Regions from separate parts of the Roseovarius bejariae genome, predicted to be linked through region 1. Evidence: riboswitches for the same ligand, from Rfam matches in the RefSeq annotation. Region 1 holds a riboswitch; each other region holds the start of a gene.
The links. Region 1 has a riboswitch for cobalamin ahead of FDP25_RS15710 (hypothetical protein). Riboswitches for the same ligand answer to the same signal wherever they lie in the genome.
Positions count from the first base shown of each region.

Region 1 (9,956 bases):
CCCTTGGGCACATATCCCGCCCGACGCAGGGCCTCGACGGCAAACAACGCGGCCACTTTGCCCGCCTTCATGTCGCCCGCGCCACGCCCGTACATCCAGCCATCCCGCACATGGGGGGCATAGGGCGGCACCTGCCACATGGCGTCCGGCCCTTCGGGCACCACATCCACATGCCCCTGAAGGATCAGGGACCGCCCCTCGCCAGCCCCCTCCAGCGTCCCGACCACCGAGCGCACCGAGGGCACCTCGCCCGCGCAATCGACGAATCCCGGTTCATCGCTCAAATTCTGGGTTTCGACCGTCCAGTCATCCACCTCCCAGCCCCGCGCGTGCAAGGCCCGGGCCATGAAATCCAAAGCCTCCCCCTCGCAATGCCGCCGACTGCGGATCGCGGTGAACTCCGACAGGAAATCAACCTGCCCGGCAAACCCGTCCTGCACCGCCGCGATAATCGCCGCGCGGGTTTCGGGTGCTATTGTCTCAACGCTCATGGAGCCTCCCATTTCTGCCCGGAACGAAGCCACCGCCCGGCGCGCCCGTCAAGCCATCGGCGAAAAATAAAAAACGGCGGTGCTCAGGGAGGAGGAGAGAGCACCGCCGTTCTTTTCACGTCCGATCCAGGGAGGAGGAGAGGATCAGCCGTTCAACTTGTCCGGACCGGGAGGTGGCCCGGGGGTATTTTGGGCGGCGGCACTCAGGGAGGAGGAGAGAGCGCCGCCGCCAGTCACGAATGTCTCAGGGAGGAGGAGAGAGACATCCGATTCCGTATTTCCTTACCGCACGACGCCGTAGGTCGCCTTCAGGGCTTCGGCCCGCAGGCCCGAGCGATGCAGGCCCAGGTCCGCCAGCGTGCGGTCATCCAGATCGCGCAGGGTGCGCAGGGTCTTGCGGTACAGACGATAATCGTCAATCCGCTGGAAGAACTGGCTGACAGCCGCGCTGATTTCCAAGGCGAGGGCTGCGTTCGAGGCCCGGGTGTCATGTGCAAAGGTCATCGTCTTTACCGGTCTTTTTACTGGTGTCACACCGAAGTGCGTCGCGTTTCGTTTGTTGATCCTAAGATAACGCAATGCTGCACCTGCACAATCCCCGGATCATTCAATGCTGCTATGCAGAAATTGCATAAGCCAAGCTGACCTAACGTTAAGCAATCAGGGGATTTTTTAATCAAACGGCCCGGCCCCCCTTGCTTGTGGCGCGAAACCTGCCACCTATTGCGGCAAGGTGATAAAAGGGGCGGCAGACATGGCAGCGACACGCGATGCAATTCTCGACGAACTAAGGAAGCTGGAGCTTCCCGGCGGTGGCAATCTGGTCTCGCGCGACATGGTGCGCGCCCTCTCCATCGAAGGCGACACGGCCCGATTCGTGATCGAGGCCCCCTCGCCCGCCGAAGCCCAGCAAATGGAGCCATTGCGCGCCGCGGCAGAACGTGCCGCCCTATCTGTCCCGGGGGTCGCGCGGGCCAGTGTCGCGCTCACCGCCCATGACGGCGGCAAGCAGGCCCCCGCAAAAGAGGCGCCCAGCCTCAAGATCGGCGGCCACCCCAAGGGCGGCGACGAGCCCGTGCGCCCCGCCGGTGTGCGCTCGATCCTCGCCGTGGCCTCGGGCAAGGGCGGTGTCGGCAAATCCACCGTGTCCTCGAACCTCGCCGTGGCACTGGCCAAGCAGGGCCGTCGCGTCGGCCTTCTGGATGCCGATATACATGGCCCCAGCCAGCCGCGCATGATGGGGGCCACCGGGCGCCCCGCCAGCCCCGATGGCAAGATCATCGAACCGCTGCACGCCCATGGCGTCACGCTTATGTCCATCGGGCTGATGCTCGACCCCGACAAGGCCGTGGTCTGGCGCGGCCCGATGCTCATGGGGGCGCTGCAACAGATGATGACGCAGGTGAACTGGGGCGAACTGGATGTGCTCATCGTCGACCTGCCCCCCGGCACCGGCGATGTGCAACTGACCCTGTGCCAGAAATCCGCCCCCACCGGCGCGCTCGTGGTCTCCACCCCGCAGGACGTGGCGCTTCTGGATGCGCGCAAGGCGATGGATATGTTCAACACCCTGAAAACCCCTGTCCTGGGCCTGATCGAGAATATGTCCACCTTCCACTGCCCCGAATGCGGCCACGAGGCGCATATCTTCGGCCATGGCGGGGTGCAGGCGGAATCCGAGAAGCTGGGCATCCCCTTCCTCGGCGCCCTGCCCATCGACCTCGACACGCGACTGGCCGGCGATTCAGGCACCCCGATCGCAGCCGGGGACAGCCCCATGGCGCAGGCCTATGCACAACTGGCCGACAGGCTGGTGCAGGGCGGCATGGCCTAGCCGCCGATTTCTTCAAAAGAAATCGGACCGAAATCTTTTAAAGATTTCGGCGCCCGGTCTTCAGTGCAGCACCCGGCCCCGCCGGGCCCTGCCGCGCGCGCCGCGCACCGGCACACAGGCGGCCTGCAAGAACCCCACGAAGGCCCGCGCCGCCGGGCTGCTGGCCTCCTGCGCGGCCTCCGTCGCCAAGGCGTCCCGCGCGGCCTGCGGCGTGGTGGCGCCGGGGGTTCCGAAAACCCACTCGAGAAACCCCGCCCGCGCGGCATTATCGGCCTCGGCCCCGGTGGCGGGCATGGATTCCAATCCATCCAGAATCTGGGTGACGCTCATTTTTACTTCTCTTCCCCGGCCACACCCCGGGCCGGATTGGGGCAAGGGGTTGTAACGGGAAGCGGTCCATGACGCGCGCCCACACCGCCCCCCGCGGCTTGACGTGACACAAGGCTGGTTTCCGGGCTTGGCGGGTCTGGCAAGGGCGCCTTCCCGGACCATGCTCAGCGGTCCAGTGGCGGTATGCCCTTGCCCCCAACCTTACCGTTGCGGGGGCAGCGCCGGTCTCTCACCGGCTTCCCAATTCTCCGCACCCCGAATGACCGAAGTGCAGCACCTTGATGGAAAAACTCTGTCTCAGGCCGCAGCCACGCGCAAGGATTCTTTCACGTCAGATCGCGATTACCGCTCACCCCTTGGTGGCCGGCACCGGCGGCGTCACCGCGCGGCCCTTCAAAACCGCCTCCCGCCAACTGATGAAGCTGACGGCCCCGACGATCACCAGACCGCCCAGCACCACGAAGGGATCGATCCCCTCGCCGAAGACCAGCGCCCCCAGCGCCACCGCCCAGACCAGTTGCAGGAAGGTCACCGGCTGCGTCACCGCCAGCGGGGCCGCCCGGAAGGCCAGCGTCATGGTGAAATGCCCGCCAGTCGCCACACAGGCCACACCGAAAAGAATCAGCATCTCCCACGCCGTCGGCCAGACCCAGTTCATCACCGCCAGCGGCGCCAGCCCGATGGTCACCGTGATCGACAGCATCGCCACCACCAGACCCGGGCCCGCCTCCTGCGACAGCCGCTTGGCCGTCAGATAAGAGGCCCCAAAGAAGATCGCCGTAAAAAGCATCGCCAGATGCCCGGTTCCCACCTCGCGAAACCCCGGTCGCAGGATGATCAGCGCCCCCAAAAGGGCCACGACGATCGCCAGAATACGCCGCGCCGCCAGACGCTCTCCCAGAAACAGCGCCGCCCCCAGCGTGACATAAATCGGCGACAGGTAATTCATCGCCGTCACATCGGCGATGGGAATCCGCGCCATGGCATAAAACCACAGCGCCACCCCCACCGTATGCGCCAGCCCCCGCAACCCGAAAAGCGCCATCACCCGCCCGCCGGGCCGCAGCCGCCGCAACTGCCCCAGTACCGGCAGCAGGAACAACAGCCCCAGCACATACCGCAGAAACGCCGCCTCCGGCGCGGGGATACGCGTGCCCAGCGTTTTGACAAGCGCGGTGACGCCCACGAATTGCAGACCCGTCACCACCATCCAGAAGACACCCCACCCGGGGCGATTGCCTTGATCGGAACTCATGCGCGCATTTAGGAGACCGAAGGGGGAAATGAAAAGGGCCAGGCACGCCGCTGCCATAGGGCCAGACCTGCCCTTTCACGCACAGGGCCTGTGCGCCCCCTCACCCCAAAAGCAGTTTGGCCGCGATCCCCCACATCGTCAGCCCCACGATCACGTCCAGCACCCGCCAGCTTGCCGGCCGCCGAAAAACCGGCGCTAGAAGCCGCGCACCATAGCCCAGCGCGAAGAAAAAGCTGAAGCTCGCGGTGACAGCCCCCACCCCGAACCCCAGCGTGTCGTCATACTGGGCCGAGACCGAGCCCAGCAAAACCACCGTATCCAGATAGACATGCGGATTGAGCCAGGTCAGCGCCAGACAGGTCAAAAGCGCTCGCCGCAGGCCCCCCGCGGCCACCCCGGCCTCCAACACCTCGCCACCCCGCCACGCCGCAATCAGGTTCTGTGCCCCGTACCACAGCAAAAAGGCGACACCGCCGAACAGCATCACCTGCTCGACCCCCGGGATCGCCCGTGCCAAGGCCCCGAACCCCAAAACTCCCGCCGTCACCAGAACCGCGTCCGAGGCCCCGCACAACAGCACCACCGGCAAGACATGCTCTCGCCGCAGCCCCTGCCGCAGGACAAAGGCATTCTGCGCCCCGATCGCAAGGATCAGCGAAAACCCCAGAAGATACCCGTCAACTGCCGCCTGCATGCCCTGCCTCCTCTTTCGTGCCGGGCTTGCTTAGGCGGCGCCACGTGATTACACAAATTAAAAACCTTACGCTCTCATAAGCTTTCCTTATGCACATCGACCCCAAGCACCTCACCGCCCTCGCCGCCATCCTGCGCAACGGCAACTTCGAAGGCGCGGCCCATGATCTGGGCGTGACGCAATCGGCCATTTCGCAACGCCTCAAGGCGCTGGAGGACCGGATCGGCACAAGGCTCGTCACCCGCGGCACCCCCTGTACCGGCACGCCGACCGGCAACCGCCTTGCCGCCCATGCCGATCAACTGGCCCTGCTCGATGCGCAACTGGCGCGTGATCTGGGGCAGGCCACGCCGGGCACCCGCCTGCGCCTCGCCGTCAATGCCGTTAGCCTCGCCACATGGGTTTTGCCCGCGCTGGCACAACTGGGCGATCACGTGTTCGATCTTGTGCTGGACGATCAGGATGTCTCGGCCGATTGGCCCCGCCGGGGCGAGGTCATGGGCGCGATCACCGCCAGCGCCCGGCCTGTCACCGGTTGCGATGTCACGCCCTTGGGCGCACTACGCTATGTCCCTACCGCCAGCCCGGCCTTCATCACACGGTATTTCACGGACGGGATCACGCCACAGGCCATGGCCCGCGCCCCTATGATGCGCTTCAACGAAAAAGACCGCCTGCAACATAACTGGCTCTCGCGGCATATGGCCCCCGGCCTCACGCCGCCCTGTCATGACATCGCCAGCTCCCAAGGCTTCGTCGACGCGGCCCGCCTCGGCCTCGGCTGGGGCCTCAATCCCGAAGCATTGGTCCGCACCGAGATCGCTCAAGGGCACCTCACCGTGCTGATCCCCGGGGCCGAGGTCGATACCCCTCTCTACTGGCAATGCCCCCGCCTTTTCGCCGAAGCCCTCGCCCCCCTCACCCGCGCCCTGCGCGAGACGGCCAAAAGCGCCCTGCATCCGATTGCCGCATTCTGAGGGCCGATATCCCTCCGATGACGGCTTACTTGGGCGGCGGTGTGGAATAACTCAAATCAAGAAACCTGCATGACAAAAACAAGGCGCAGCCCACGACCCGGGCATGACGCAATCGGCCCCTCCCTGATCTATCTACCTAGCGCAATTCTCTTCAATATAGGTTGTGAGGAGGCGAGCCAATTCTGGGTCTGCTGGTTTAGGTGAAATAAAGCCAGCCATCACACCCTCATCTTGCTCATATGCATCACCATTGCAGTGATACATGATTTTCGTTTGGCGCACGCTCGCAGCAGGCCGCCCCAGTACTATTGAGATGAGATTTCGTTTTACTGGCCACAATCCGACATGCATCACGCCATGGACAGGGGATACCTGTACGTTTCCCACTGTTGAAAGGTCAATTTCCCATACAGCTTTTGCCACCGTCGATGCTTGTTCAGATGCGGTATTTGAATCTGAACAATTGTCGAGGAACTCATTCTCCACCTGCAACTTGCATTGGCTTAGTACCGCTGTTGTAGAGCGATTTTCTTTACTTACAGATATTCTGGATTGAATCTCTGTAACGGTGTTTTGGTCTGCGGAGGCAGACTGAGCAGTCACGGCCAACAGCGCAAGTAGGAAGTGAAGCTTTGTCACGTCAGGAAATCTTTCAAAGTAACTCTCTACGATATCCATCGTTATGGCTGCACGCTCTAGCAGTCAACTCGCTAACCGGCTGACCACTAGCCCAAACGCCGCTCTCTCTTTCCCCGGCGCAGGCCCCTCGCTAAACCAAGCACATGATCACTCTGCCCAACACCCATATCCGCGTTCTCGCCCCGGTCCCGGCGCTTGACTACTACGACAGTCAAAGCATCAACCTGCCCCACCCGGTCCGTCCACTAGAGGCTTGGGCTCTCGCCATGGCCGACCCACAGCCGCTCATGCAACTCGCCTTCCGCATCCGCGATGCCATCTCATCGTGTTTCGGCGTCAAGAAAATCGGTGGCTTCAGCGGCAAAACCGTGACCAACGTCGAACCCGGCGACCATCTGGATTTTTTTCTGGTTGAATATATTGACCAGACAGCCCTCGTCCTGACCGAACGTGACCGCCACCTTGACGTGATGACCTGTATTTCATGCGATGGCCCCACGGTCAGCATCACCTCCTCGGTACGCATCCATAACTGGTTCGGGCGGGCCTACATGATCCCGGTGGGTATCGCCCATAAATGGATCGTACACGGCACGCTCAAGCGCCTGGCCTCGAAACTGTCCCCGAAGACCTGAACGATGCGGCCCGCGCCGAAAACAGACGATCACAGCGTGCCCCGGCGGCATTCAACCCGAGGGGCTGCATACGCCTTCGCGCCAAAACCGCAAAGCAATGAATGAAGCCGCGATCGAGGCCGGATACGCTTTGGCCCGAGGGCATCCAACGGAGGATTTGTCCACCATCCAGACAATCACTCAATATCTGCTCAAGATCTGCATTCTCACTTGCACATCTCCTTTCAAAGTTCACCTCGGGGTCACTCTCGCATGAATGTCTTAACAATGGCTTGCCCCGGCGCGCTTTATCCCGGTTCAGCCACAGGTTCAGTACAACCTGTACATTGCCGCCCTGCCCGGCCCGAAATTTTGTACGGAAAACATGTACACTCTGTGCGATCTGCACAGAGGACGGCAGAGGTTCGTACGACTCGTACGATCCACAAAAGCAAACCCCCGATTTTCGTACGAAAACCGGGGGACAAACGTACGAGTCGTACGATTCGGTGAAACTTCGCCCGTCCGGGCGCGAAAATCACTCGGCGGCCAGTTGTTCCATAACGTCGTCGGAGGCCTCGAAATTGGTGGTCACGCGCTGCACGTCATCGTCATCTTCCAGCGCGTCGATCAGCTTCATCAGCTTCTGCATGCCTTCGAGGTCCAGCTCGGTCGTGGTCGTGGGCTTCCACACCAGCTTGGTCGATTCACTCTCGCCCAGTTCGGCCTCCAAACCGTTCGAGACATCGTTCAAATCCGTGTCTTCACACCAGATCGTGTGGCCATCCTCGCTCGATTCCACATCTTCTGCCCCCGCTTCGATGGCGGCCATCATCACCGTGTCGGCATCGCCCACCTCGGCGGGATAGGTCACCTCGCCCTTGCGTTCGAACATGAAGCCCACGCTGCCCGTCTCGCCAAGGTTGCCGCCGTTCTTGGTGAACGTGCTGCGCACGTTGCTGGCCGTGCGGTTGCGGTTGTCGGTCATCGCCTCGACGATCACAGCCACCCCATCGGGACCGTACCCTTCGTAACGAATTTCTTCATAATCTTCCCCGTCGCCCGCGGTGGATTTCTTGATCGCCCGATCGATCACGTCCTTCGGCACCGAATTCGATTTCGCCTCCTTCACCGCCAGGCGCAGGCGCGGGTTTTTCTCGGGGTCCGGGTCACCCATCTTGGCGGCAACGGTTATCTCCTTGGAAAGCTTGGAAAAAAGCTTGGAGCGGGCGGCGTCCTGCCGCCCTTTGCGATGCTGGATATTTGCCCATTTAGAATGGCCGGCCATGGGGTCTCTCCCTCGGGAATTGCGTGAGTTTCGCCTGATATAGGCCACTCCCCCCCACAGCCGCAAGCCGGTTGCATTGCAGATCCTTTTCCGCTTGGCTGAAACCCAAACCGGAGGCGCGCCCGTGACCAGTGACCAGATCATCCTTTTCAGTCTCTTTGGCCTTCTCTTCGCATTGCTGCTTTGGGGGCGCTATCGCTATGATATCGTTGCCTTTTCCACGCTGCTGGCCGGGGTGATCCTTGGCGTGGTTCCCAGCGAAGAGGCCTTTGCGGGTTTCGGGCACCATGCCACGATCATCGTCGCGCTTGTCCTTGTTGTCTCCGCCGGACTGGTCAAGGCGGGGGCGATACAGCTGATTACCCGCCTCGTGGTGGACAGTGGCAGATCGCTGCAAGGTCATATCGCCATACTGGGCGGCGGCGGCGCGATTTTATCGGGTTTTATCAATAACGTAGCGGCCCTTGCCCTGCTCATCCCCGTGGACCTGCGCGCCGCGCGCAAGGCGGGCCGCTCCCCGGGGCTAACCCTCATGCCGCTCAGCTTCGCCACCATACTGGGCGGCATGGTCACCCTGATCGGCACACCGCCCAATATCATCATCGCCTCCATCCGGGCCGAGGAAATGGGCGAGTCCTTCCAGATGTTCGATTTCGCCCCGGTCGGGGCCACCGTGGCACTGGCCGGTATGGCCTTCGTCACTCTCGTCGGTTGGCGCCTCATCCCGCGCCGGGCCACAGAACAGGATCCAACCCACGCTCTGCACGAAACATCAGCCTATCTCGCCGAGCTTTCGGTCCCCGAGGACAACCCCGCCATCGGCGAACCCTTGGGGGCGCTCTACGAAGCCGCCGACGACAACGAGGTGACCATCCTCGGCCTGGTCCGCGACGGCAAGCGTCGCTATGGCAGCGCCCGCAGCACCCGGCTCGAACCCGACGACATTCTTGTCCTCGAAGCCCACCCCGACGCGCTCGACGATTTCCGCGCAAGCCAGGGTCTTGCCTATACCGATTCCGAACGCCTCGACGTGGTCGAGGGCGACGCCGAGGGCCTTGCCCTGATCGAGGCCGTCGTACCCCGCGACGCCCGGATCGCCGAAACGACGGCGCAGGCCATCGGCCTGCACTGGCGCCAGCGGTCGATCATCGTGGGGGTTTCCCGTCAGGGGCGGCGGATCACGGATAACCTGCGCCGCGCGAAGATCAAGGCGGGCGACATCCTTCTGCTGCTGACCCCGGTCGATCACGGCCCGCAGGTGGTGCGCTGGCTGGGATGCCTGCCCTTGGCCGAGAGGGGCCTGTCGATCACCAAGCAGAACATGGCGTGGCTGGCCATCGGCCTGTTTGCCGCCGCTGTCGGGGCGGCCTCCTTCGGCCTGCTCAGCCTGCCGGTCGGTCTGGGCGCCGTGGTGGTGGCCTATGTTCTGGCCGGGATCATCCCCCTGCGCGAACTTTATGACCAGATCGAGTGGCCCGTCGTGGTCCTGCTCGGCTCGCTCATCCCACTGGGTGCGGCCCTCAATGACAGCGGCGGCGCCGACCTTTTGGCCGGTCAAATGGTGGACCTGACCGAGGGCCTGCCCGGCTGGGCGATCATTGCAATCCTCATGGCGGTCACCATGACCCTGTCGGATGTACTCAACAACACCGCCACCAGCCTAGTGGCCGCGCCAGTGGGGATCGAAATGGCCCGCCGCCTCGATGCATCGCCCGACGCCTTCCTGATGGCCGTGGCCGTGGCTGCCTCGGCGGCATTCCTCACGCCGATTGGCCACAAGAATAACACGCTGATCCTTGGCCCCGGGGGGTATCGCTTTGGCGATTACTGGCGG
Region 1 is NZ_SZWE01000002.1:335,106-345,061, reverse strand. Features, by position in the region: gene FDP25_RS15725 (ArgE/DapE family deacylase) at 1-491, opposite strand, end outside; gene FDP25_RS15720 (DUF1127 domain-containing protein) at 774-995, opposite strand; gene FDP25_RS15715 (Mrp/NBP35 family ATP-binding protein) at 1,246-2,325, shown strand; gene FDP25_RS15710 (hypothetical protein) at 2,386-2,655, opposite strand; cobalamin riboswitch at 2,751-2,951, opposite strand; gene FDP25_RS15705 (DMT family transporter) at 3,005-3,910, opposite strand; gene FDP25_RS15700 (LysE/ArgO family amino acid transporter) at 4,011-4,604, opposite strand; gene FDP25_RS15695 (LysR family transcriptional regulator ArgP) at 4,694-5,581, shown strand; gene FDP25_RS15690 (hypothetical protein) at 5,714-6,259, opposite strand; gene FDP25_RS15685 (DUF2867 domain-containing protein) at 6,364-6,855, shown strand; gene FDP25_RS15680 (YebC/PmpR family DNA-binding transcriptional regulator) at 7,373-8,122, opposite strand; gene FDP25_RS15675 (SLC13 family permease) at 8,247-9,956, shown strand, end outside.

Region 2 (9,956 bases), 250 kb from region 1:
CGAGACATGCCGCAGGCCAAGGCCCACGGTGCCACGGCCACCAAAGGCATCGGCAATGGCCGACAGCGTGACCTCGTGTTCAGGCCGCCCTTGCAGCCGCGCCCCCGTGGAGTCGCGCGCATCCAGATAAGTATACCCTCCGGTCAGCGACAGGCCCGCCACCGGCTCGATCGAGGCCTCGATCTCGATCCCGTCGATCTTGCTGGTTCCGGGCAGGTTCACGGATGTCATGCCACTTCCGGCAATCGTATCGGTGACCTCCGACCAAAAGGCCGTCACACTCAGCATCCCCATGCCACCAAGGCCCACATCCGCGCCCAACTCGATCGCCTGGCTTTCCTCGGGCTTCAGGTTGGGATTGCCCGAATAGCTGCCGGGAACGAAGCCATAAAGCTCGGTCATGGTCGGGTTGACGACAGCACTGCCAATCGCCCCGCGCAAGCGGACATCGGTTTCGGGCAGTTGATAGGACAGGGATGCATTCCACGTCGTCGCATCCTTGAAAACATCGTTGAAGTCATGACGCAGGCCAAGTTGCAGGTCAAACCCGCGGCCCAACGCGGCGCGATACTCCGTCGCCAGCGACTGGGTCTCGCGGGTGTAGCTTCCGCCGGGGTTGAAACTGGACGCATAGGTCAGTTCCTGCGCCTCGGCGACAAAGTTCAAACGGTGGTTCGTCGCCGCAAGCGACGCCCCGTCCAGCGCCAAACTACCAGTATACTGAAGGCTGACATCCGTTCCCTTGCTATTGAAATCCGCGAAATACAGGCTGTCGCGCGACACTTCCCTGACGTCCGACCCCGAAAGGCTGACCCGGTGCTTCACGCGTTCGTCCTCGTCGCCCACCTCGACCCAGAGCGACCCGAGGGTCACGTCGCGCTCACCATTCTGCGGGCTTTCCACCTGGTAAAACAGCGGCGAGGCAAGCGGCGGCGCGAAAAATGGCTTGGTGTCCTCGCTGTCGTAATCCTGCTGCTCGTTGCGAAAGGTAAAGCCCGCGGTCACGCCATCGGTCACCTCGTAGCGACCGGACAGGTCAATCGTCAGGCTTTCAAGGCCCTCGGTATCGCCCCCGTCATAGCGCGAGCCATCCTCGCCATCCGTCTTGTTGCGCGTAACGGCAAAGCTCAGATCGCCACGTTGCCCCTGCTGGCGGATGAAAAGGTTGGAATTCAGCGTCTTGTTCGACCCGACCTCGACACTCCCGCCATAAGACGTGCCGGGCGCGTCGGCCCGTTTCGTGGTGATCGAGATCACCCCGGTCATCGCGTTGCTGCCGTAAAGCGCCGATTGCGGGCCGCGCAAAACCTCGATCCGCTCGATGTTCTGAACGGCGATCCCCCGGAACGGCACCGTGCCACCATTCACGTTGGTCATATCGACACCATCCACCAGCAATACGAAGTGGTTGCTGTCCCCGCCCCGGATGCTTGCCGTGGTATAGGATGCGCCGGTCGAGGTGACCGAAACACCCGGAAGCTGCCGCAGGGCGTTCTGCACCGTCTTGATCCCGCGTGCCTCGATGTCCTCGGACGTCAGCACCGAGACCGACCGGCCATAGTTCTCAGATTCGATCGGGGTCAGCCCCCCCGATATGATGATCGACCCAAGGTCCATCACCTCCTCTGCCGAGGCCGCTTGAGTTAATATGACGGTCGATGCGCAAAGCCCCGCCACGATTGTACGTGTCATGTTCTGTCCCCTCCATCCCGCGCCGCAGCGCGAAAACCTTTTGATGTCTGAGGAGGTCACACCCTCCCGCAAACGGTGAAATTGCCACCACTACGGAAGGTCCGTTGCCCATGACGCGCCCCGCGTCCGGACAGGGTGATCACTTCGGTAGGTCTCCTGACTTGCGGGTCGAGGCTTGGCCGGGTCTTCCCACCATGCTGTCCGGCATGGCAGTGACATTGGTCCGGCTTCACTCACCGCCTACAGTTGCGGGGGCAGTCACGGAATTGGCGTTCAAAGATGACACCGCACCGTGTTCCCTATTATCCGAACGGCGTACCGCCCGGACCGAAGCGACTCGGCTCGTAGCGCAAGATGATGGTTCTGGAAAGGATGAATTGCGCTTACACCCAAGGCCCACCCAAGGCGGTGCCGATCAGCCACAAATCTCACGGAGGATACGGGCATAACCCGAGGCGCATCCAGACCTCGGGCTATCAGGAACAGAGGCCGGGGCCACTGCCCCGGCGCACGGTTTCAGAAGGCTTTCGTCAGTGAAACCTTGAAGGTCCGCCCGGGGGCCTTGCGGCTGGGCGATGACAGGTGGCTGACGTAATCCTCGTCCAACAGGTTCTCGATCCCGAAACGCACCTCGGTTTCCGTCAACCAGTCATGCTTGGGCCGCCACGTGGCGCGCAGGTTATGCACCGTGCTGTCGGGCAGGCCCGCGCCCAGCGCATCGCGCTTGTCCGTCGTGTGAACGACTTCCCAGCTCAGATCGAGATGATCGTTCCACTTCTTGCCAAGGGTCAACTGCACCCGGTCCGCCGGGCTGTTGCGCCATGTCGCCGAGGCCCCGGACGGGGCATATTCCGTCCCCTCGCCCAAGTGCCCGGCCAGATCGGCGTAAAACCCATTCGCCAAACCGTATGAGGCCTCAAGCTCGATCCCCTCGGATGTCACACCATCAAGATCGGTCCCTGTCGACCCGGCCACGGTATAGCTGGTAATGTCCCACAGCTTTGTCTGATACAGATTGCCACGCATCGTGAGGCTGTCACCCGGTGCGAATACACCCGTCCCGCTGTATTCCGCCCCGACTTCGAAGGTGTGCGATTTTTCGGTCATCGCCAAACGCCGCTGCGAGGTGCCCGAGGCCGAAAGATCGTCGATAAGCGGCAGGCCCTCGGTATAGGCCCCGCTGCCGAAGACCGACAGGCCATTGCCGAAATCATAGGCCACCGCCAGCCCCCCCATCAAAGCATCCGAGTCATAGCTGTCAGGCACCCCCGCCAATGGAACGGCACTTTCGATACGGGAATTTTCATAGCGCAGCGCGGGGGTCACGGTGAATTGCCCGATGGTCATTTCATCGACCATGAAGACCGCGAAACGCCGGTCGGTCCCGCCCGGCGCACTGGCGGCATTGAGCCGGTCCTTGCGAATACCCTCGACCCCGGCCAGCATGTCATGCGCAACGCGCCCGCTATCAAACAGCGCCCGGTTGGAAATGGTCAACTTGGTCGTTTCATACCGGTTGTCGGCACAGATCACGCCAAAAAACGGATCGGCGCAAAAGGCCGCAACGGACATCCCGCCCTGAAACGGCGAACTGCCGTCGATATAGTCGGTATCGATTTTCTGATCGGCATAAGACAGGTTGGCGCGCAGGTCGATCAGGTCATTCGCTGGGTTGAACCGATACTCAAGCGAGGTTTGCTTGGTATCGGTCAGGCGATCCACCCGGCCGAAATTCCCCGCTGTCGTCTGGAACTGGTCATAGGGCACGTCCTTGTCGTCGGCCTCGGTCTGCGAATGGCTGAATGTCAGCGAATAGGCATCGTCCTGTCCGAAGGTGAACTTTCCCTTGGCCAGGAAAGACGGGGTTTCAAACGAACTGTTTCCGATGGTCGTCCCGTCACCGGCTTTCAGATCCCCCTGTTCCCGCCAGCTGTAGTTGAGCAGGAACTCGGCCCCCTCCACCGGCATCCAGGCAAGGTTCGTGGAACTGACCCAGCCATCCCCGTTCGAACTATATTCGAACGTCTGCGATCCACCGAACCCCGGCACACCGCCGGTAAAATCGCTGGCATTCTTGGTCTCCAGCTTCACGACACCGCCGACAATCCCCGACCCATAGGCAAAACTGCCAATGGTGCCGCGGATCACTTCAACATTCTTGTAAAGCAGCGGATCGGTGAAAAGCTGCGTCCCGATACGATAGAGTTCCTCCGACCCGAGACTCGCCCCGTCGATCTGAATCGCGATCTTCTGATCCGAGCCATAGGTTGTATTCGCCCCGAAACCACGGATGTTGATCCCCGAGCCTTGCGGCGTCGTCCCATTGACCAGCGTCACACCGGGGACCGAATCGATCACCTGCGCCACCGTACTGGCTTGTCGGTCTTGGATTTCTTCTTCGCCGACCACGGTCCGCGGCAGGGCCGTGCCAAAGGTCAGGTCCCGCTTTCCGCCGGTCAAAACCAGCGTTCCAAGGAAACCCGGGTCGTCCTGCGCACTCACTGGCACGGCCAGTGACAGGCAGACAAGCGCGGTTGTTCCGCGCATCACAGAGGTAAGCATTTGCGCCATCCTTTTGTATGTTCAGGCCGTAGCTTGCAAAAGGCTGGCGCGGCAATTTCATGATTTGGCGATGAATCTTATCGCAACGGGTTGCAGCGTTAATCGTATCAGACTAAAACAGTCAAGTAATTTACGAAAGCCACGCACCGGATCGTTTCGGGCGCAGCCATCGGACCGCTTCAACCTCCGAGGATGCCCCATGACCGAGCGCCCAACGCCATCACCTGACACCATTCGCGCCTTCCTTGCCGAAACCCCCAAACTGCGCGCCCGTGACGCTGCCGGGAAGCTCGGCATTGCCGAGGCTCAACTCGTGGCCGCCCAGATCGGGCATGGGGCCACACGTATCGCCGCCCACCCCGACCGCATCATTCCCGCCGCCGAACAGCTGGGCGAGGTGATGGCCCTGACCCGCGTTGGCGATTGCGTACACGAGAAAACAGGCGAATACGGCAACTATCACCCCGGCCAACACGCCGCGATGACCCTGACGGAACAGATCGACCTGCGCATTTTCCCGTCGCACTGGGTCCATGCCTATGCCGTCGAAACCGAGTCCGAGCAGGGCCTGCGTCGCTCGCTGCAAATCTTCGATGCGGCGGGCGACGCGGTGCACAAGATTCACCTGCGAGAGGCCTCGCGACATGCGGCATGGGCACAGGTGGTCGCCGACCTGGCCGAGGCCGATCAATCCGAGGGTCAAACGGTCGAGCCGCGCAAACCCACCGAGGCCCCGAAATCGCGCCCCGACAAGGCGGATGCCCTGCGCGACGAGTGGACCAAGCTGACCGACACGCACCAGTTCCTGCGCCTGTGTTCCAAGCTCAGGATGAACCGCCTCGGCGCCTATCGGATCGCGGGGGAGCCATTCGTACGCCAGCTTGACCCGACTGCGGCGGATGCGATGCTCCATGCCGTGCGCGATGCCGGGATCGAGGTGATGATCTTCGTCGGCAATCGCGGCTGCATCCAGATCCACAACGGCCCCGTTCATACCCTGCGCCCGATGGGCCCCTGGCAGAACGTCATGGACCCGGGCTTCAACCTGCACCTGCGCCTCGATACCGTGGCCGAGGTCTGGGCCGTCGAAAAACCCACGCAACGCGGCCCGGCCATCTCGGTCGAAGCCTTCGACGCCGAGGGCGGGTTGATCTTCCAGACCTTTGGCCTTGGCAAGGAAGGCCGGGATTCGCGCCCCGCTTGGGGCAAGCTGGTTGCGGCGCTGCCCTCCCTCGCGGCGGTCCCCGCCTGAAACCACACCCTTGATCCCCCCTGCACCTGCCCCGGGCTGACCGTAGAGGCAAGGCGCGGACCGAAGGAGATTCAACCATGTTTGGGAAATTGAAAACCTGTGGTGGGCGTGGTGGCTTTGCCGCCATCTGGACCTCGATGATCGGGGCCTGCCTTGCCATCGCCGTCAGCGCCGAACAATCGGCACAGCCCGCCAACCCACATGCCGATGTGCTTTCCATCGGCGGTTCGGTCACCGAAATCGTCGCGACCCTTGGTCAGGGGCACCGCCTGAAAGCGCGGGATACGACCTCAAGCTATCCTCCCGAGGTGACCAACCTGCCGGACGTGGGCTACATGCGGGCCCTTTCGCCCGAGGGGGTGCTCTCGGTCGGCCCGTCCCTGATCCTGTCCGAAGAAGGCGCAGGCCCGCCCGAAGCACTCGACGTGATCCGAGCGGCGGATGTGGCGTTCGTCGAGGTGCCCAATGCCCTGACCACCAAAGGCATCCAGCGCAAGATCAGGATCATCGGCAAGGCGCTTGATGTGCCCACCCGCGCCAAGGCCCTCTCCGCCAGGGTCGGACGCGAGATGACCAAGGCCATTCAGGACAGCACCCGCCCCGAGGGTGACAAGAAACGCGTGCTTTTCATGCTGTCCACCCAAGGCGGCAAAATCAACGCCAGCGGCACCGGCACGGCGGCGGATGCGCTCATTCGCATGGCGGGCGGCGTCAACGCGATCACCGATTTCCCCGGCTACAAGCAGATCACCGACGAGGCCGTCGGCATGGCCGCGCCGGATGTGATCCTGATGATGGACCGGGGCGGCGACCATGGGATGGCCGATGACGAATTGTTCGACATGCCCGCGATCAAACTGACACCCGCCGCCCAGAACCGCGCGGTTCTGCGCATCGACGGGTTGCTGATGCTGGGCTTCGGCCCCCGCACAGCCAAGGCCGTGCGCGACCTGAACCACGCTCTTTACAACGAAGGGGCCTGAACCTTGTCCGCAATCACTGACATCGCCCCAGCGGCCACCGACAGGCTCAGCCGCGCGCGTGCCCTGCACTGGGCACTGGCCGCCGCACTGCTCCTGACCGCCGCGATCAGCCTGCAAGTCGGCGCGACCGGGGTCACCCTGTCGGCCATGCTGGGCAAACTGGCTCAGGGCGAGACCCTGACCCAGATGGAGCGCGTGGTGCTTTGGGACATCCGCCTGCCCCGTCTGGCCATGGGCCTGCTGGTGGGGGCCGCGCTGGCCGTTTCGGGGGCCGCGATGCAGGGGTTGTTTCGCAATCCGCTGGCCGATCCGGGAATCGTCGGCGTCGGCGCGGGGGCCGGCCTGGGCGCGATCCTCGCCATCGTGCTGGGCGCCCTGCTGCCCGCGTGGCTGATCGACCTGACCGGCAACCAACTGACGCCCGTCGCGGCCTTCCTCGGCGGTTGGGGGTCCACCCTCCTGCTCTATCGCGTTTCTACCCGCCACGGCCGGACCTCCGTCGCGACCATGCTGCTGGCCGGGATCGCGCTTGGCGCACTGGCAGGCGCGCTTTCGGGCATCCTTGTCTATATCGCCGACGACCGGCAGTTGCGCGACCTGACCTTCTGGGGGCTCGGGTCGCTGGCCGGGGCAAGCTGGGCCAAGGTCCTGGCGGCGGGGCCGATGATCCTGCTGGCCGTCATCACATCCCTGACGCTGGGCCGCGGCCTCAACGGGCTGGCCCTGGGCGAGGCGACGGCGGCCCATATCGGCATCGACGTGCAGCGCATGAAATCCATCGCCATTCTGGCCGTCGCCGCCGCCACCGGCGCGGCTGTCGCGGTTTCGGGCGGGATCGGCTTCATCGGCATCGTGGTGCCGCACCTGCTGCGGCTGGCCTCCGGCCCGGATCACCGGCCCCTTATTCTCAATTCCGCCTTGCTGGGCGCGATCCTGCTGGTTCTTGCCGACGTGATCGCACGGGTCATCATCGCCCCCGCCGAATTGCCCATCGGCATCGTCACCGCCGTTCTGGGCGCGCCGGTCTTCCTGTGGATTCTGCTCAAACGCCGGGGGCTGGTCGAGCTATGACAGTCCGCGCCGATCACATCCATGTCGCCTATGGCCAACATCAGGCCCTGCGCAACGTCAGCCTGACCGCCACCCCCGGCGAGGTCACCGCCATCGTCGGCCCCAACGGCTCGGGTAAATCCACCCTTCTCGGTGCGATGACGGCCTCCCTGCCCTACAGGGGCCGCGTCGCCCTCAATGGCCGTGACATCGCGACGCTGAAGCCATGGGACCTCGCCGCACAACGCGCCGTCCTGCCACAGGCCTCGCGCCTCGCCTTTCCCTTCACGGTGCTCGAGGTCGTCCACATCGGCCTGCAAGCGGGCACCGCCGGGGACCGCCGCGAGGTGCCCATGCAGGCCCTCGCCCGTGTCGGCCTGGCCTCTTATGCCGGGCGCAACTTCCAGGACCTCTCGGGCGGCGAGGCACAGCGCGTCATGCTGGCCCGCGTTCTGGCGCAGGTCTGGCGCCCCGTCGAAGATGGGCAGCCACGCTGGCTCCTGCTGGATGAACCCGTGTCCAGCCTCGACATCGCCCATCAATTGCAGGTCATGCAGATCGCCCGCGATTTCGCGCAGGGCGGCGGCGGCGTCATCGCCGTGATGCACGATCTCAACCTGACCGCCCTCTACGCCGATCGCGTCGCGGTTCTGTCCGCCGGGCAATGCCTCGCCTTCGGTACCCCGCCCGAGGTCCTCACCGACGACACCCTGTCACGGGCCTACGGCTGCACCCTGCGGGTCTCCGCACCGCCGCCCGTGGGCATCCCCTTCATCCTGCCCCACGCGGCAACCGCCTGAACCGGAGAACACCATGCGCCTGACCGCCTTGCTGCTTTGCCTCGCCAGCCCCGCCCTTGCCGGGCCGCAGGCCGAGATCGTCATTCTGGGCGAGGTCCACGACAACGCCAATGCCCACCGTGGACAGGCCCGCGCCCTGCGCGACCTCGCCCCCACCGCCGTCGTCTTCGAAATGCTCACCGCCGAGGATGCACAACAGGCCACGGCCAACCCCGGCCTGCTCCCCACGATCTGGCAAGACAGTGACTGGCCCGACTACTCACTCTACAAGCCGATCTTCGACGCCCTCGGCACGGCAAGGATCATCGGCGCCGCCGCCCCGCGCGACACCATCCGCACAGCCTATACCGAAGGCCCCGCCGCCCTCTTTGGCGCGCAGGCCCCGCGCTATGGGCTGGACAAGGCCCTGCCCGAAGATCAACAAGCAACGCGCGAAAACCTCCAGTTCGACGCCCACTGCAAGGCCATGCCGCACGACATGATGGCCGGACTGGTCGCCGTGCAACGCTACCGCGATGCCGTCTTCGCCCGGGCTGCACTCAATGCACTGGACACCTACGGCCCGCCCGTCGCCGTCATCGCCGGTAACGGCCATGCCCGCACCGACTGGGGCATACCGGCCCTGATCGCACAGGCCGCCCCCGGGGTCACGACCCACTCCACAGGCTTTGTCGAGGCCGCCACCGACATGCCCTTCGACACCCTGCATATCGTGCCGCAAGCCAAGCGTGACGATCCCTGCGAAACCCTAGAAACCAACTAGCCTGCACCCATGGTGGATTATACTTGACTGTTTTAGTATGTTTTAAGTATCCAAGGGGCAGACCCCCAATTCAACAAACCGGAATCCACTCCGACACGCTCGTCCCAGCCACCGCACACGGCAGCCCGGATGTCATCAGAAAGGAGATCGACGTGACGACACCCGAGCCCACAAGCCATCCGCAAAAACAAACCACAACAACGACCACATGGCGCGAGTTCATGCAATCACAGATGGACCATGCCCAAACCGACGGCCTCATGCTGGAAACCCTGATCGACCGGCAACGCGGCTCCCCCCTTCCCGACGGAGCCGGGACATGAGCCTCATGCAAAAACTGACCCCGCCCCACACACGCGACAGCACCGACCAAACCGCGACGTATGACGCCCGCACACTGATCGGTGACGGCGTGAAGGCCGAAATCGTGCTCGACGGTCAAACCTACACCCTGCGCATCACCTGCGCGGGCAAGCTCATCCTGACCAAATGACCGGCCTCGCGGACCATACCGGCGCCGCCGTGGTCGGTCGGCTCACAGATCTGCCGCCGTGGGAGGCCGACCTGATCCTGTCGATGCGCCTTTGGATGCAAAGCCCCGAAGGTCAGGCCGAAGTCTGGAACGGCTTTGCGCGCTGCTTCGGTCCGGTCGAGGGACGCGCAGAGATGCAGCAGTTCGAATCCCTGTTGCGCAACCTGTGCCACAATGCCCGCCGTCCTCTCGTGCGCCATGCTCTCGGCTGTACCTGCATCGGCACCGACGAGGCCGTCTTGCGGATGCTCGTCCGCGAGGCCGCGCGCGGCGATCTGGCCGAGGCCACCATGATCGCCAGCCTTCTGGTTCCCGCCGGACA
Region 2 is NZ_SZWE01000002.1:81,937-91,892, reverse strand. Features, by position in the region: gene FDP25_RS14395 (TonB-dependent receptor plug domain-containing protein) at 1-1,692, opposite strand, end outside; cobalamin riboswitch at 1,822-2,039, opposite strand; gene FDP25_RS14390 (TonB-dependent receptor domain-containing protein) at 2,209-4,239, opposite strand; gene FDP25_RS14385 (hemin-degrading factor) at 4,454-5,506, shown strand; gene FDP25_RS14380 (heme/hemin ABC transporter substrate-binding protein) at 5,584-6,489, shown strand; gene FDP25_RS14375 (FecCD family ABC transporter permease) at 6,493-7,560, shown strand; gene FDP25_RS14370 (heme ABC transporter ATP-binding protein) at 7,557-8,339, shown strand; gene FDP25_RS14365 (ChaN family lipoprotein) at 8,353-9,102, shown strand; gene FDP25_RS14360 (hypothetical protein) at 9,255-9,425, shown strand; gene hemP (hemin uptake protein HemP) at 9,431-9,595, shown strand; gene FDP25_RS14350 (hypothetical protein) at 9,592-9,956, shown strand, end outside.
Region 2: linked by a shared signal. The riboswitch ahead of FDP25_RS14395 (TonB-dependent receptor plug domain-containing protein) and the one ahead of FDP25_RS15710 (hypothetical protein) in region 1 are both predicted to bind cobalamin.

Region 3 (9,956 bases), on a different contig from region 1:
CGGCCCGCCGCCCGCGCCGCGTTTCCCCCTCGAACTGGAATGCGAGGCCTATGAAGTGGACACGGGCTATGGCGCCTTGGAGTGTCGCCCCGTCCCGTGATCAGGGCCTTGTTGCGCCCGCCCTTGCCGCCGCGATCCGCGCGCGGGCAGAGTTGGAGCGCGGCATCCAGAGCCCCCGGTCAATCGCCTCTTGCAGACGTTCGGCCATCTCGCTCAGGGCGGGGGCGTTGTGTTCGGCGATGAAGTCGCGGGTGTCGTCATCCTCAAGGAATGCCGCTTCGACCATATCGAAATGATGGCTACGCACCGCGCCCGTGGTGGCAGCGAAGGCAAAAAGATAATCGACGGTTGCCGCCATCTCGAACGCCCCCTTGTAGCCGTGGCGCTTGACCCCGTCGATCCACTTTGGGTTCACCACGCGGGAGCGCACGACGCGGCCGATCTCATCCTCCAAGCTGCGGATGACCGGGCGTTCGGGGCGGGAATGGTCGTTGTGATAGATCGGGCGGTCCTGACCTTGCAGGGTACTGACCGCCGCCGCGGCCCCGCCTTCGAATTGATAGTAATCGTCCGAATCCAGCAGGTCGTGTTCGCGGTTGTCCTGGTTCTGAACAATCGCCTCGGTCTGGCGCAGGCGGGTTTCAAACCCTGTCCGGTCGGCGCGGCCTTCGTCGCCCGCGCCATAGGCGTAGCTGCCCCATGTCAGATACGCCTCGGCGAGATCGGATTTATCGGCCCAAAGGCGTTCGTCGATCATCGCCTGAAGCCCGGCTCCGTACGCCCCCGGTTTCGCGCCATAGACGCGCGGCGTGGCGCCATCCGCCTGTGCACGGGCAGCGGCGGGGTTGAGGTCTTCGGGTTCATCCAGCACCTGCACGGCGCGCGCGGCGCTGTCGAACAGCGAAATAAGCTGTGGGAAGGCATCGCGGAAAAAGCCCGAGATGCGCAGGGTAACATCCACACGAGGGCGGCCCAGCACCCCTTGGGGCAGGATTTCAAACCCCGTCACGCGGCGGTTGGCCGTGTCCCACTTGGGTTTGACGCCCATCAGCGCCATGGCCTGTGCGATGTCATCGCCGCCGGTGCGCATGTTGGCGGTGCCCCAAGCGGTCAGAAGCATGGTGCGCGGCCAATCGCCATGGGTTTGCAGGTGCTTTTCAATCAGCAGGTTGGCCGATTTCCAGCCCAGCGCCCAAGCAGTGGGGGTGGGCACCGCGCGGCTATCGACGGAAAAGAAGTTGCGCCCGGTGGGCAGGGTATCCAGCCGCCCACGGGTGGGCGCGCCCGACGGGGTGGGGGCGACGAACCGGCCCGAAAGGGCGGTGAGAAGCCCCCGGCCCTCGTCCGGTCCGCAGGCACGAAGCGTGGGGCGCACGGTATCCTCGGCATGGTCCAGCACGGCGCGGCTTTGCGTACCGGGCGGGCCCTCTTCGCCGCTCAAAAACCGCGCGGCCAGCTCTTCAAGCCGTTCGACGGTGTCGCCATGGCTGCGCCATGGGCTGTCATTGACGGCTTGCAGCACCTCGGGCGTTGGCCCCGTCCAAGGGGCGGCCATATCGCAATCCAAGGGGTCGAAGCCAAGGCCCAGATCCTCGGCCAGCGCGCGGATGATCGAGGCATCGCCGCCCTGCCCCTGCCCGCGCGGCACACGCAGGAGGGCTTGCAGCAGGTCGCGTTCCTGCACGCCCTTGGGCGATTGGCCGAAGATGTGCAACCCGTCGCGGATTTGCGCCTCTTTCAGCTCGCACAGGTAGGCGTCGAGCTTGGCAAGGTCGGTCTCCTCGTCCTCACCGGACAGGCCAGCGTCTTTGTCCAGCCCAGTGGCCGAGGTGAGCGAAAGGATTTCGCGGCGCAAATGATCGATCCGCCGGGGATCGACGCCGGCGGCCTCGTAATATTCATCAACCAGCGCTTCGAGGTCTTTCATCGGCCCGTAGGTTTCGGCACGGGTGAGCGGCGGGGTCAGGTGATCGATGATCACCGCCTGCGCGCGTCGCTTGGCCTGTGTGCCTTCGCCCGGGTCGTTGACGATGAAGGGATAGACATGCGGCATGGGGCCGAACACCGCCTCGGGCCAGCACTCTTGCGACAGGGCCAGCGCCTTGCCCGGCAACCATTCGAGGTTGCCGTGCTTGCCCATGTGCACGATGGCCTGCGCCCGGAACTGGTGCCGCAGCCAGAAATAGAAGGCCAGGTAGTTATGCGGCGGCACCAGATCGGGGGAATGGTAGGTATCGGTCGGGTCGATGTTATAGCCGCGCGCCGGTTGGATGCCGACGACCACCTTGCCGAATTCCAGAACGGACAGGGCGAAATGCCCGCAATCCACCTCTCCGGGGCAATAGAACGGATCGGCCTCGGGCGGGCCCCAGCGGCGTTCCATCGCCTCCCGCATTTCCCAGGGCAGCTGCCCATAGTCGATCTGGTAATCGGCCATCGACAGGCGCACGCCCCCCTGCCGCACGGCGCGATCGGTGAGCCAATTGGTCGGCCCGGCCATGACCGCCTGCATCAGCGCGTCGCTGTCCTGCGGGGCATTGCGAATGTCATAGCCCGCCTCTTGCAGCAGGGTCAGGGCATGGACCGTGCCAGCGGGGGTGTCGAGACCCACGCCATTGGCAAGGCGGCCATCCTTGTTGGGGTAGTTGGCCAGCACCAGCGCCACCTTGCGGTTGGGTTCCGGCGTGGCGCGGAGTTTGGCCCAGTTGGCGGCGAGTTGCGCGACGAACTCCACCCGGTCGCCTTGGGCGCGGTAGGTGGCGATGGGGCATTCGGTGGCCTCGTCGAAGAAGGCTTCGCCCTTGAAGCTGATGGCACGCGACAGGATGCGGCCATCGACCTCGGGCAAGGCCACGTTCATGGCGATGTCGCGGGCCGAGAGGCCGGTGAGGCCCTCGGCCCATGCTTCCTCGGATGACCCGGCGAGGACCACTTGAAAGATGGGGGCCGCTTGGGCGGCGGCCATGGTGAGGGGATTTTCGGGGCTGTCCTCGCCTTGGTGGGGGGAGCCGACGGCGAAGGAGGTGCAGTTGAGGATCACCGAAGGCGGGGCGGCGGTGAAGAGATGCTCAAGCGTGGCGGTCGAGACCGGATCCTTGAGCGAGGCCACGAAGATGGGCAGCGGGTTGAGGCCCTGCCGCAGCAGTGATTTGACCAGACGGTTGATCGGGTTGAGGCCCGCGCCCTGCACCAGCGCGCGGTAGAAGATGAGGGGGACGACGGGTTGACCGGCGGTCCATGCCTCTTGCGCCGCCGAGAGGTCGGCCACGCCTGCGCCGGGCCAGTAGACACCGGCGCGCAAGAGGGGGCTGGCCCCCATGGGCGTCTCACCGCCCTCCAGCATGGCGCGGGTGTAGGCGAGGAAGTTCGTGGCGTTCTCAGGCCCGCCTTCGACGAGATAGGCCCAAAGCGCGTCGTAATCTTCGTCCGAGACGGTAGAAAGCGCGCGCAATTCGGCATCGGGTTTGTCGTCTCCGGGCAGGAGGGCCAGCGGAACACCGGCCTCATGGCACCGGGCCGCGTATTGTTCGGCCCCGTATTTCCAGTAGCCCATGCCGCCCAAGACCCGCGCCACCACCAGCCGCGATTTCGTGGCGCAATCGTCTAGGTGCAGGTCCACCGACATGGGGTGGTTGAGGTGCGTGAGATTGGCCAGCCGCAGGCCCGGGGGCGCGTCCATTTCGGAGCGCGCGGCGCTGAGCGCGGCCAGCTCGGTATCGGCCGCCGAAATGAAAATCACGTCAGACGGCGTTTGGCCCAGATCGACGGCGTCGCTGCCATCGTCGATGGCCCCGGGGGTAGCGGCGAGGAGGTGCATCAGGATCGGGCCTTGTGCTTGGGGCGCGCGGCGCGCCATTGGGTATTTTTGCCAAGAAAAAGCATATGGGCGGGGTCTAGACCAAGGGCTTTTCCATGAAAACACTGGTCTGGTTCGGACGGTAGTCGCCGAAAATACCACGCCGCGTGAACCCGTGGCGGGCATAAAGGCGCATGGCGCTATCAAGCGCTTCGGCAGTCTCTAGGCGCAGGGCGGGAAGGCTCAGGGCGCGTGCCTCATCCTCGATCGCGCGCAGGAGGGCGGCGGCTACGCCTTTTCCGCGGGCCTCGGGCGTGGTGAACATGGATTTCACCTCGCCATACCCCTCCATGATCGCCAGTGCGCCCGTGCCCAGGGTCTTTTCCCCCTGACGGGCGGCGAAAAAGCGGATGCTGTCACCGCAGAGCGCGTCGAGATCAAGGAAATAGTTATCCTCGGGCGGGAAGAGGGCGCGCATCAGGGCATGACTGGCCTCCAACACCGCGCGGGGGCCGGGATCACGGGGGTTGGCGGCCTCGACGATCAGCATCAGGCAGAGAGCGCCGCCGCGATCGCCGCGCGGTCGAGGCCGGATTGACCGATGACCACCAAACGGGTTTCGCGCGACTCATCGCCCGCGAAGGGGCGGTCGAAGTAGCTGTCGACGCGGGGGCCGACGGCCTGCAACGTCAGGCGCATGGGTTTACCCGAGACAGCCGCAAACCCCTTGAGGCGCAGGATGTCATGCGCGCGGATCACATCGGCCACTTGGGCGGCGAACCCCGCCGGGTCGGCAATCTCGGGGCGGGTAACGACGAAACTTTCGAAAGCGTCATGGTCGTGATCGTGGTGGTGGTCGTGATCATCATCATGATCATGGTCGTGATGATGGTGGTGGTGCACCTCGTGCCGGGCCTCCATATCGGCCTCGGCCCCCATGCCCTGCCCCAGAAGGACATCGACGGGCAACGCGCCCATGATGGATTTGACCACCTGCACGCCATCGCGGCTGTCGGATTTGAGCCGCCCCACCAGAGTTTCGGCCTCGTCGCCGGCCAGCAGATCGGATTTGTTCACGACGATCATGTCGGCGCAGGCGACCTGATCGGCAAAGAGTTCCGAAAGCGGCGTGTCGTGATCGAGGTTCTCGTCTTGCGCCCGCTGTGCATCGACGGCGGCCACGTCATGGGCAAAGCGGCCCTCGGCCACGGCCTTGCCATCGACCACGGTGACGACACCATCGACAGTCACCCGGGTGGAAATCTCGGGCCAGTTGAAGGCGCGCACCAAGGGTTGCGGCAGGGCGAGGCCGGAGGTTTCGATCACGATGTGATCGGGGGCATCGGGGCGGTCCAGCAGCTTTTGCATGGTGGGCACGAAATCCTCGGCCACGGTGCAGCAGATACAACCGTTGGAAAGCTCCATCACGTCATCCTCGGCGCAGCCTTCGATGCCGCAGCCCTTGAGGATGCCGCCATCGACGCCCAGATCACCGAATTCATTGATAATGAGCGCGATGCGCTTGCCGCCCGCGTTTTCCAGCATGTGACGAATGAGGGTGGTTTTCCCGGCACCCAGAAAGCCGGTGACGACGGTGGCAGGGATCTTGGCAGGCATGGGCAGGTTCCTTCTCAGGCTTGCGTGGGCGGCGGCGCTGTCTTACTCCGCGTTTGGAAAGGACAGCGTCATGCACCGGATCGTGGTTTGTTCAACATGTGAATGCGGCAGCGGGCCGGGCTTTGCCAAGGCGCTGCGCGCTGAAATTGCGGCGCGGGGCATGGATTTCGAGGTGCAGGAGCATGCCTGCATGTCGAATTGCGCCAATCCGCTATCGGTGGCCTTTCGCGCGCCGGGCAAGGCCACGTATCTGTTCGGCGGGGTCGAGGCCGAGGGGGATTTGGCCGATACGCTGTCGTTCGCCCGGATATACGCCGAAAGCCCCGATGGCTGGATCGAGGATGCGCGGCCCGCCGGGCGGTTGCGCTTTTGCCTTCTGGGGCGGGTTCCGGCGTAGGGCGTCATTCGATTTCAATCGTTGTCGTGGCCTCGATGGGAGTACCGTCGATGGCCAGTTGGCTGTGATCATTGGCGTTGAGGGTGACGCGCACCTCATGGGTGCCGATGGGCAGCGCGTTCAATTGCGCCCAAGGGCTGTAGGCGCGGGGCTGTTTCACCCCGTTGATATAGATATGCGCGTGGCCGTGGCCGGGTTCGTGCGGGCCGTTGACGCCTGCGGGGTCGAAAGTGAAATTACTGGTTTCGATATGCAGGTTGCGGCTTTGGTCGCTATCGGGGTGGATCGACAGGGCCAGTGTCGGGGTCGGCGTGCCAGCCTCGGTCAATTTTGAATGATCGTGGCCCGATATATCGCCCTGACCGTGATCATGGGCGGCATGGTCGTGGGCGGTGTCGCCTGTGTGTTCATGCCCTTCCAGTTGCGCGCCGGTACTGGCGGCGACCAGAAAGCCAAGGCCGGTGCCGAAGAACAGGCCGATCAACAGGAAGATGAAGGTGCGTGGCATTTCGTTCCCCTTAGTGGCCCCGGCAGCGCACCGCCGGGGGTATTTGTCACGCTTGTGCGTTATCGTCACTGGCCCAGAAATGCCCGGCGAAAAGGCCCAGCATCGCCCAGGCCGCCATGCCCACCGCCAAGGCCCGCGAGGCGAACAGCGAAGCGAGTTCCGGCGGTACGGGGCCGGTGAAGGACTCGGGGTGTGGCGCACCGATGACATGCGGCGCCAGCAGCAGGATCACCGCCGCGCCCCATGCACCCCAACCGCGCCCGAAGGCGATCAGGCCAAGGCCCGCCGCCGTGGCAATCACCGTCCCCCACCACCAGATCTGGCGCAGGGTGAGATCTGTATAAGCCACGCCCGGAACCTCGGGCGGCAACGAGGCAGCGGGCGCGAAATGCACCACGATGAACCCCGCGAGGCCCCAGATCAGGCCGCTGCGCGCGGTGATCGTCACCCCACGCTCGGCGGCAAGCGCCATGGCGCCCACAAGGATAAGCCCATAGCCCACGTAGATCAGGGCCGAGAACAGCAGGCTCAGGCCATCGCGCATCGGGTTGAACCCGGGCAACTCGGGCGTGGCACTTACGGCCTCCCCTCCGAAATGCACCAGGTCACCGCCCTCGTAGAGTTCGGCATGAAGCAGAACCGGCTGCACGAAAACGAACTGCAACGCGGCCGCAAGCAGTCCCGCGCAGAATCCAGCGAACAACGCGCTGGTCAGAATTTTCTGAAACATGGTTCAGTGGCAGGGAAAGCCGGTTGCGTGACGCACGTCGTGGGCGGCGTCATGCAGGGTGGCCGCTTGGACGTGGCCAGCGATGGTCACGATTCCGATGCCCAGCCCCATGGCGGCGACGATCGACAGAATGGTGGATTTGGCGGCGGTTTGAGCCAATGCAGTCATAGTCAGTTCTCCTTTTTACCTCTCACCCGAGGGGTCTGGTTTCACATGCAAAGGCTGGTCTCCTGGCTTGCGGGTCGTTGCCTGACTGCCGCCTTCCCGGCCCGGATGGACCAGTGGCATAATGGCAGGGGCTCTCCGCTTACAGTCGCGGGGGCGGCTGACGATTGGGCGCCCTGTTTGGGTCCACCTGCACGTCATTCCCAATTCATCCCAAGGCGCTTTGCGCCCATTCGGGAACCTTTACGTGATTTTGTATGACCGGCACACTCGTACCCGTCAAGACGATTTGCGACGGGTTGCTTTGCGCGCACGCCATGTGTCCGGTGTTGCACTACTAGCACCAAATGGCAGGGAATCGGCCACGCACAGGGCCCGTCTTTGAGTCTTGCTTATCACTCGACCCCCCCATGTCAGGCGCCAAATGCTCGGAATTTCGCGCATATCTTGTGGATAACTCACTCCCAAACGCCATATACAGGGGTTCTGCATTGACAGGCCGCCCACCCGCCCGTCACATTTCCCTTTAACCGGAATCACGCCGCCCGAGGTGCCCTTGCAGTTTTCAAAACTCAGACTGACAGGCTTCAAAAGCTTCGTGGACCCCACTGACCTTTTCATCGCCGACGGGCTGACGGGGGTCGTGGGGCCGAACGGCTGTGGCAAATCCAACCTGCTTGAGGCGCTGCGCTGGGTCATGGGGGAAAACCGGCCCAAGGCGATGCGCGGCGGCGGTATGGAGGACGTGATCTTTGCCGGGGCCTCCTCGCGACCGGCGCGCAACTTTGCCGAGGTGTCGATCCATATCGACAATTCCGACCGGCTGGCACCCTCGGGGTTCAACGACAACGATCAGCTTGAGATCGTCCGCCGCATCACCCGCGACGTGGGCAGCGCCTACAAGGTGAACGGCAAGGATGTGCGGGCGCGCGACGTGCAGATGCTGTTTGCCGATGCCTCCACCGGGGCGCATTCCCCCGCGCTGGTCCGGCAGGGGCAGATCAGCGAGTTGATCAACGCCAAGCCCAAGGCGCGGCGGCGCATCCTTGAGGAAGCCGCCGGGATTTCCGGCCTCTATCAACGCCGCCACGAAGCGGAATTGAAGCTGAAGGGGGCCGAGCAGAACCTTGCCCGCGTCGATGACGTGATCGAACAACTGGCCGGGCAACTGGCGCAACTGGCCCGCCAGGCCAAGCAGGCCGCCCGCTACCGCGCCATTGGCGAGGAATTGCGGCAGGCCGAAGGGCTGTTGCTGTATCGGCGTTGGAAAGAGGCCGACGAGGCCCGCGCCCGGGCCGAAGAGGAATTGCGCGAGCGTACAACTGCCGCGTCACAGGCCGAAGCCGCCGCACGCGAAGCCGTCAAGGCCCGCGCCAAGGCCGAAGAATCCCTGCCGCCCCTGCGCGAGGAAGAGGCGATTGCGGCCGCGGTCCTGCAACGCCTTCAGGTGCAACGCGACACCCTCAACGACCAGGAGGAAAACGCCCGCGCCCGTATCGAGACGCTGCAAAACCGGATCGAGCAGTTGGGCCGCGACATCGAACGTGAATCGGGCCTCAACCGCGACGCAGGCGAAACCATCGAACGGCTGGAATGGGAGGCCCGCGAACTGGCCAAGGCGGGCGAAGGCCACGACGAGAAGCTGGCCAATGCCGCCGAAGCGGCGCGCGAGGCGGCCCAAGTCTTGCAGGATCGCGAAACGCAGCTTTCGGAACTGACCGAAGACGTGGCCCGCCTTGCCGCCCGCCACCAATCGGCCCAGCGCCTTGTCGCGGACAGCCGCAAGACCCTTGAGAAAAGCGAGGCGGAAGCGACACGCGCCCGTCAGGCAGCCGAACAGGCGCAGAATGCCCTCGATCAGGCGGGGCGCGACCATGACGCCGCGAAAGCCGCCGAGACGGCCGCCGTCGAGGCCGCGCAAGCCGCTGAAGACGCCCTGAACAGGGCCGAGGAGGCCCGCTCGGAAACGCAGGCCCGCGAAACCACGGCCCGTGCCGAACGGTCCGAGGCCGAGGGCGAGGTCAACACCCTGTCCGCCGAGGTCACGGCACTGGCCAAGCTGGTGGACCGCGACACCGCCGAGGGCGGCCAGATCCTTGACCGTCTTCAGGTGGAACAAGGCTTTGAAAAGGCGCTGGGCGCGGCCCTGGCCGATGACCTGCGCGCGCCCGAAGTGGACGGCGACGGGCCGTCGGGCTGGATGGTGCTGCCCGGCTATCAGACCGAGCAAACCCTGCCCGAAGGCGTGACCGCCCTGAATCAGCATGTCTCGGTGCCCGAGGTCCTGTCGCGCCGCATGTCGCAGATCGGGCTTGTTGACCCTGACGACGGCCCGCGCCTGCAACCGCTTCTGAAACCCGGTCAGCGGCTGGTCACCCGTGAGGGGGATCTCTGGCGCTGGGACGGCTACCGCGCTTGGGCCGAGGATGCGCCCTCCGCCGCCGCCCTGCGCCTGCAACAGCTTAACCGTTTGGAAGAGTTGAAGCAGGAACTGGCCCGCGCCACCGCCCGCGCCGAAGGCGCCGTGCAGGCGCATGACACCCTGCGCGCCAAGCTGGCGGAATTGACCGAGGCCGACCGCGCCGCGCGCGAGGCTCGCCGCGCCGCCGACGCCGAGTTGAACCAAGCCAACCGCGCCCTGAGCCGTGCCGAGGCCGACCGCAACCTTGCCCAGTCCAAGCTGGAATCCATGGGCTTGGCCGTCACCCGCCACGAGGAAGAAGCGCTTGCCGCCCGCAAACAA
Region 3 is NZ_SZWE01000001.1:2,215,207-2,225,162, reverse strand. Features, by position in the region: gene FDP25_RS10665 (hypothetical protein) at 1-100, shown strand, start outside; gene cobN (cobaltochelatase subunit CobN) at 101-3,817, opposite strand; gene FDP25_RS10655 (GNAT family N-acetyltransferase) at 3,894-4,346, opposite strand; gene cobW (cobalamin biosynthesis protein CobW) at 4,346-5,413, opposite strand; gene FDP25_RS10645 (DUF1636 family protein) at 5,484-5,810, shown strand; gene FDP25_RS10640 (hypothetical protein) at 5,815-6,318, opposite strand; gene FDP25_RS10635 (CbtA family protein) at 6,365-7,048, opposite strand; gene FDP25_RS10630 (CbtB domain-containing protein) at 7,052-7,216, opposite strand; cobalamin riboswitch at 7,252-7,473, opposite strand; gene smc (chromosome segregation protein SMC) at 7,770-9,956, shown strand, end outside.
Region 3: linked by a shared signal. The riboswitch ahead of FDP25_RS10630 (CbtB domain-containing protein) and the one ahead of FDP25_RS15710 (hypothetical protein) in region 1 are both predicted to bind cobalamin.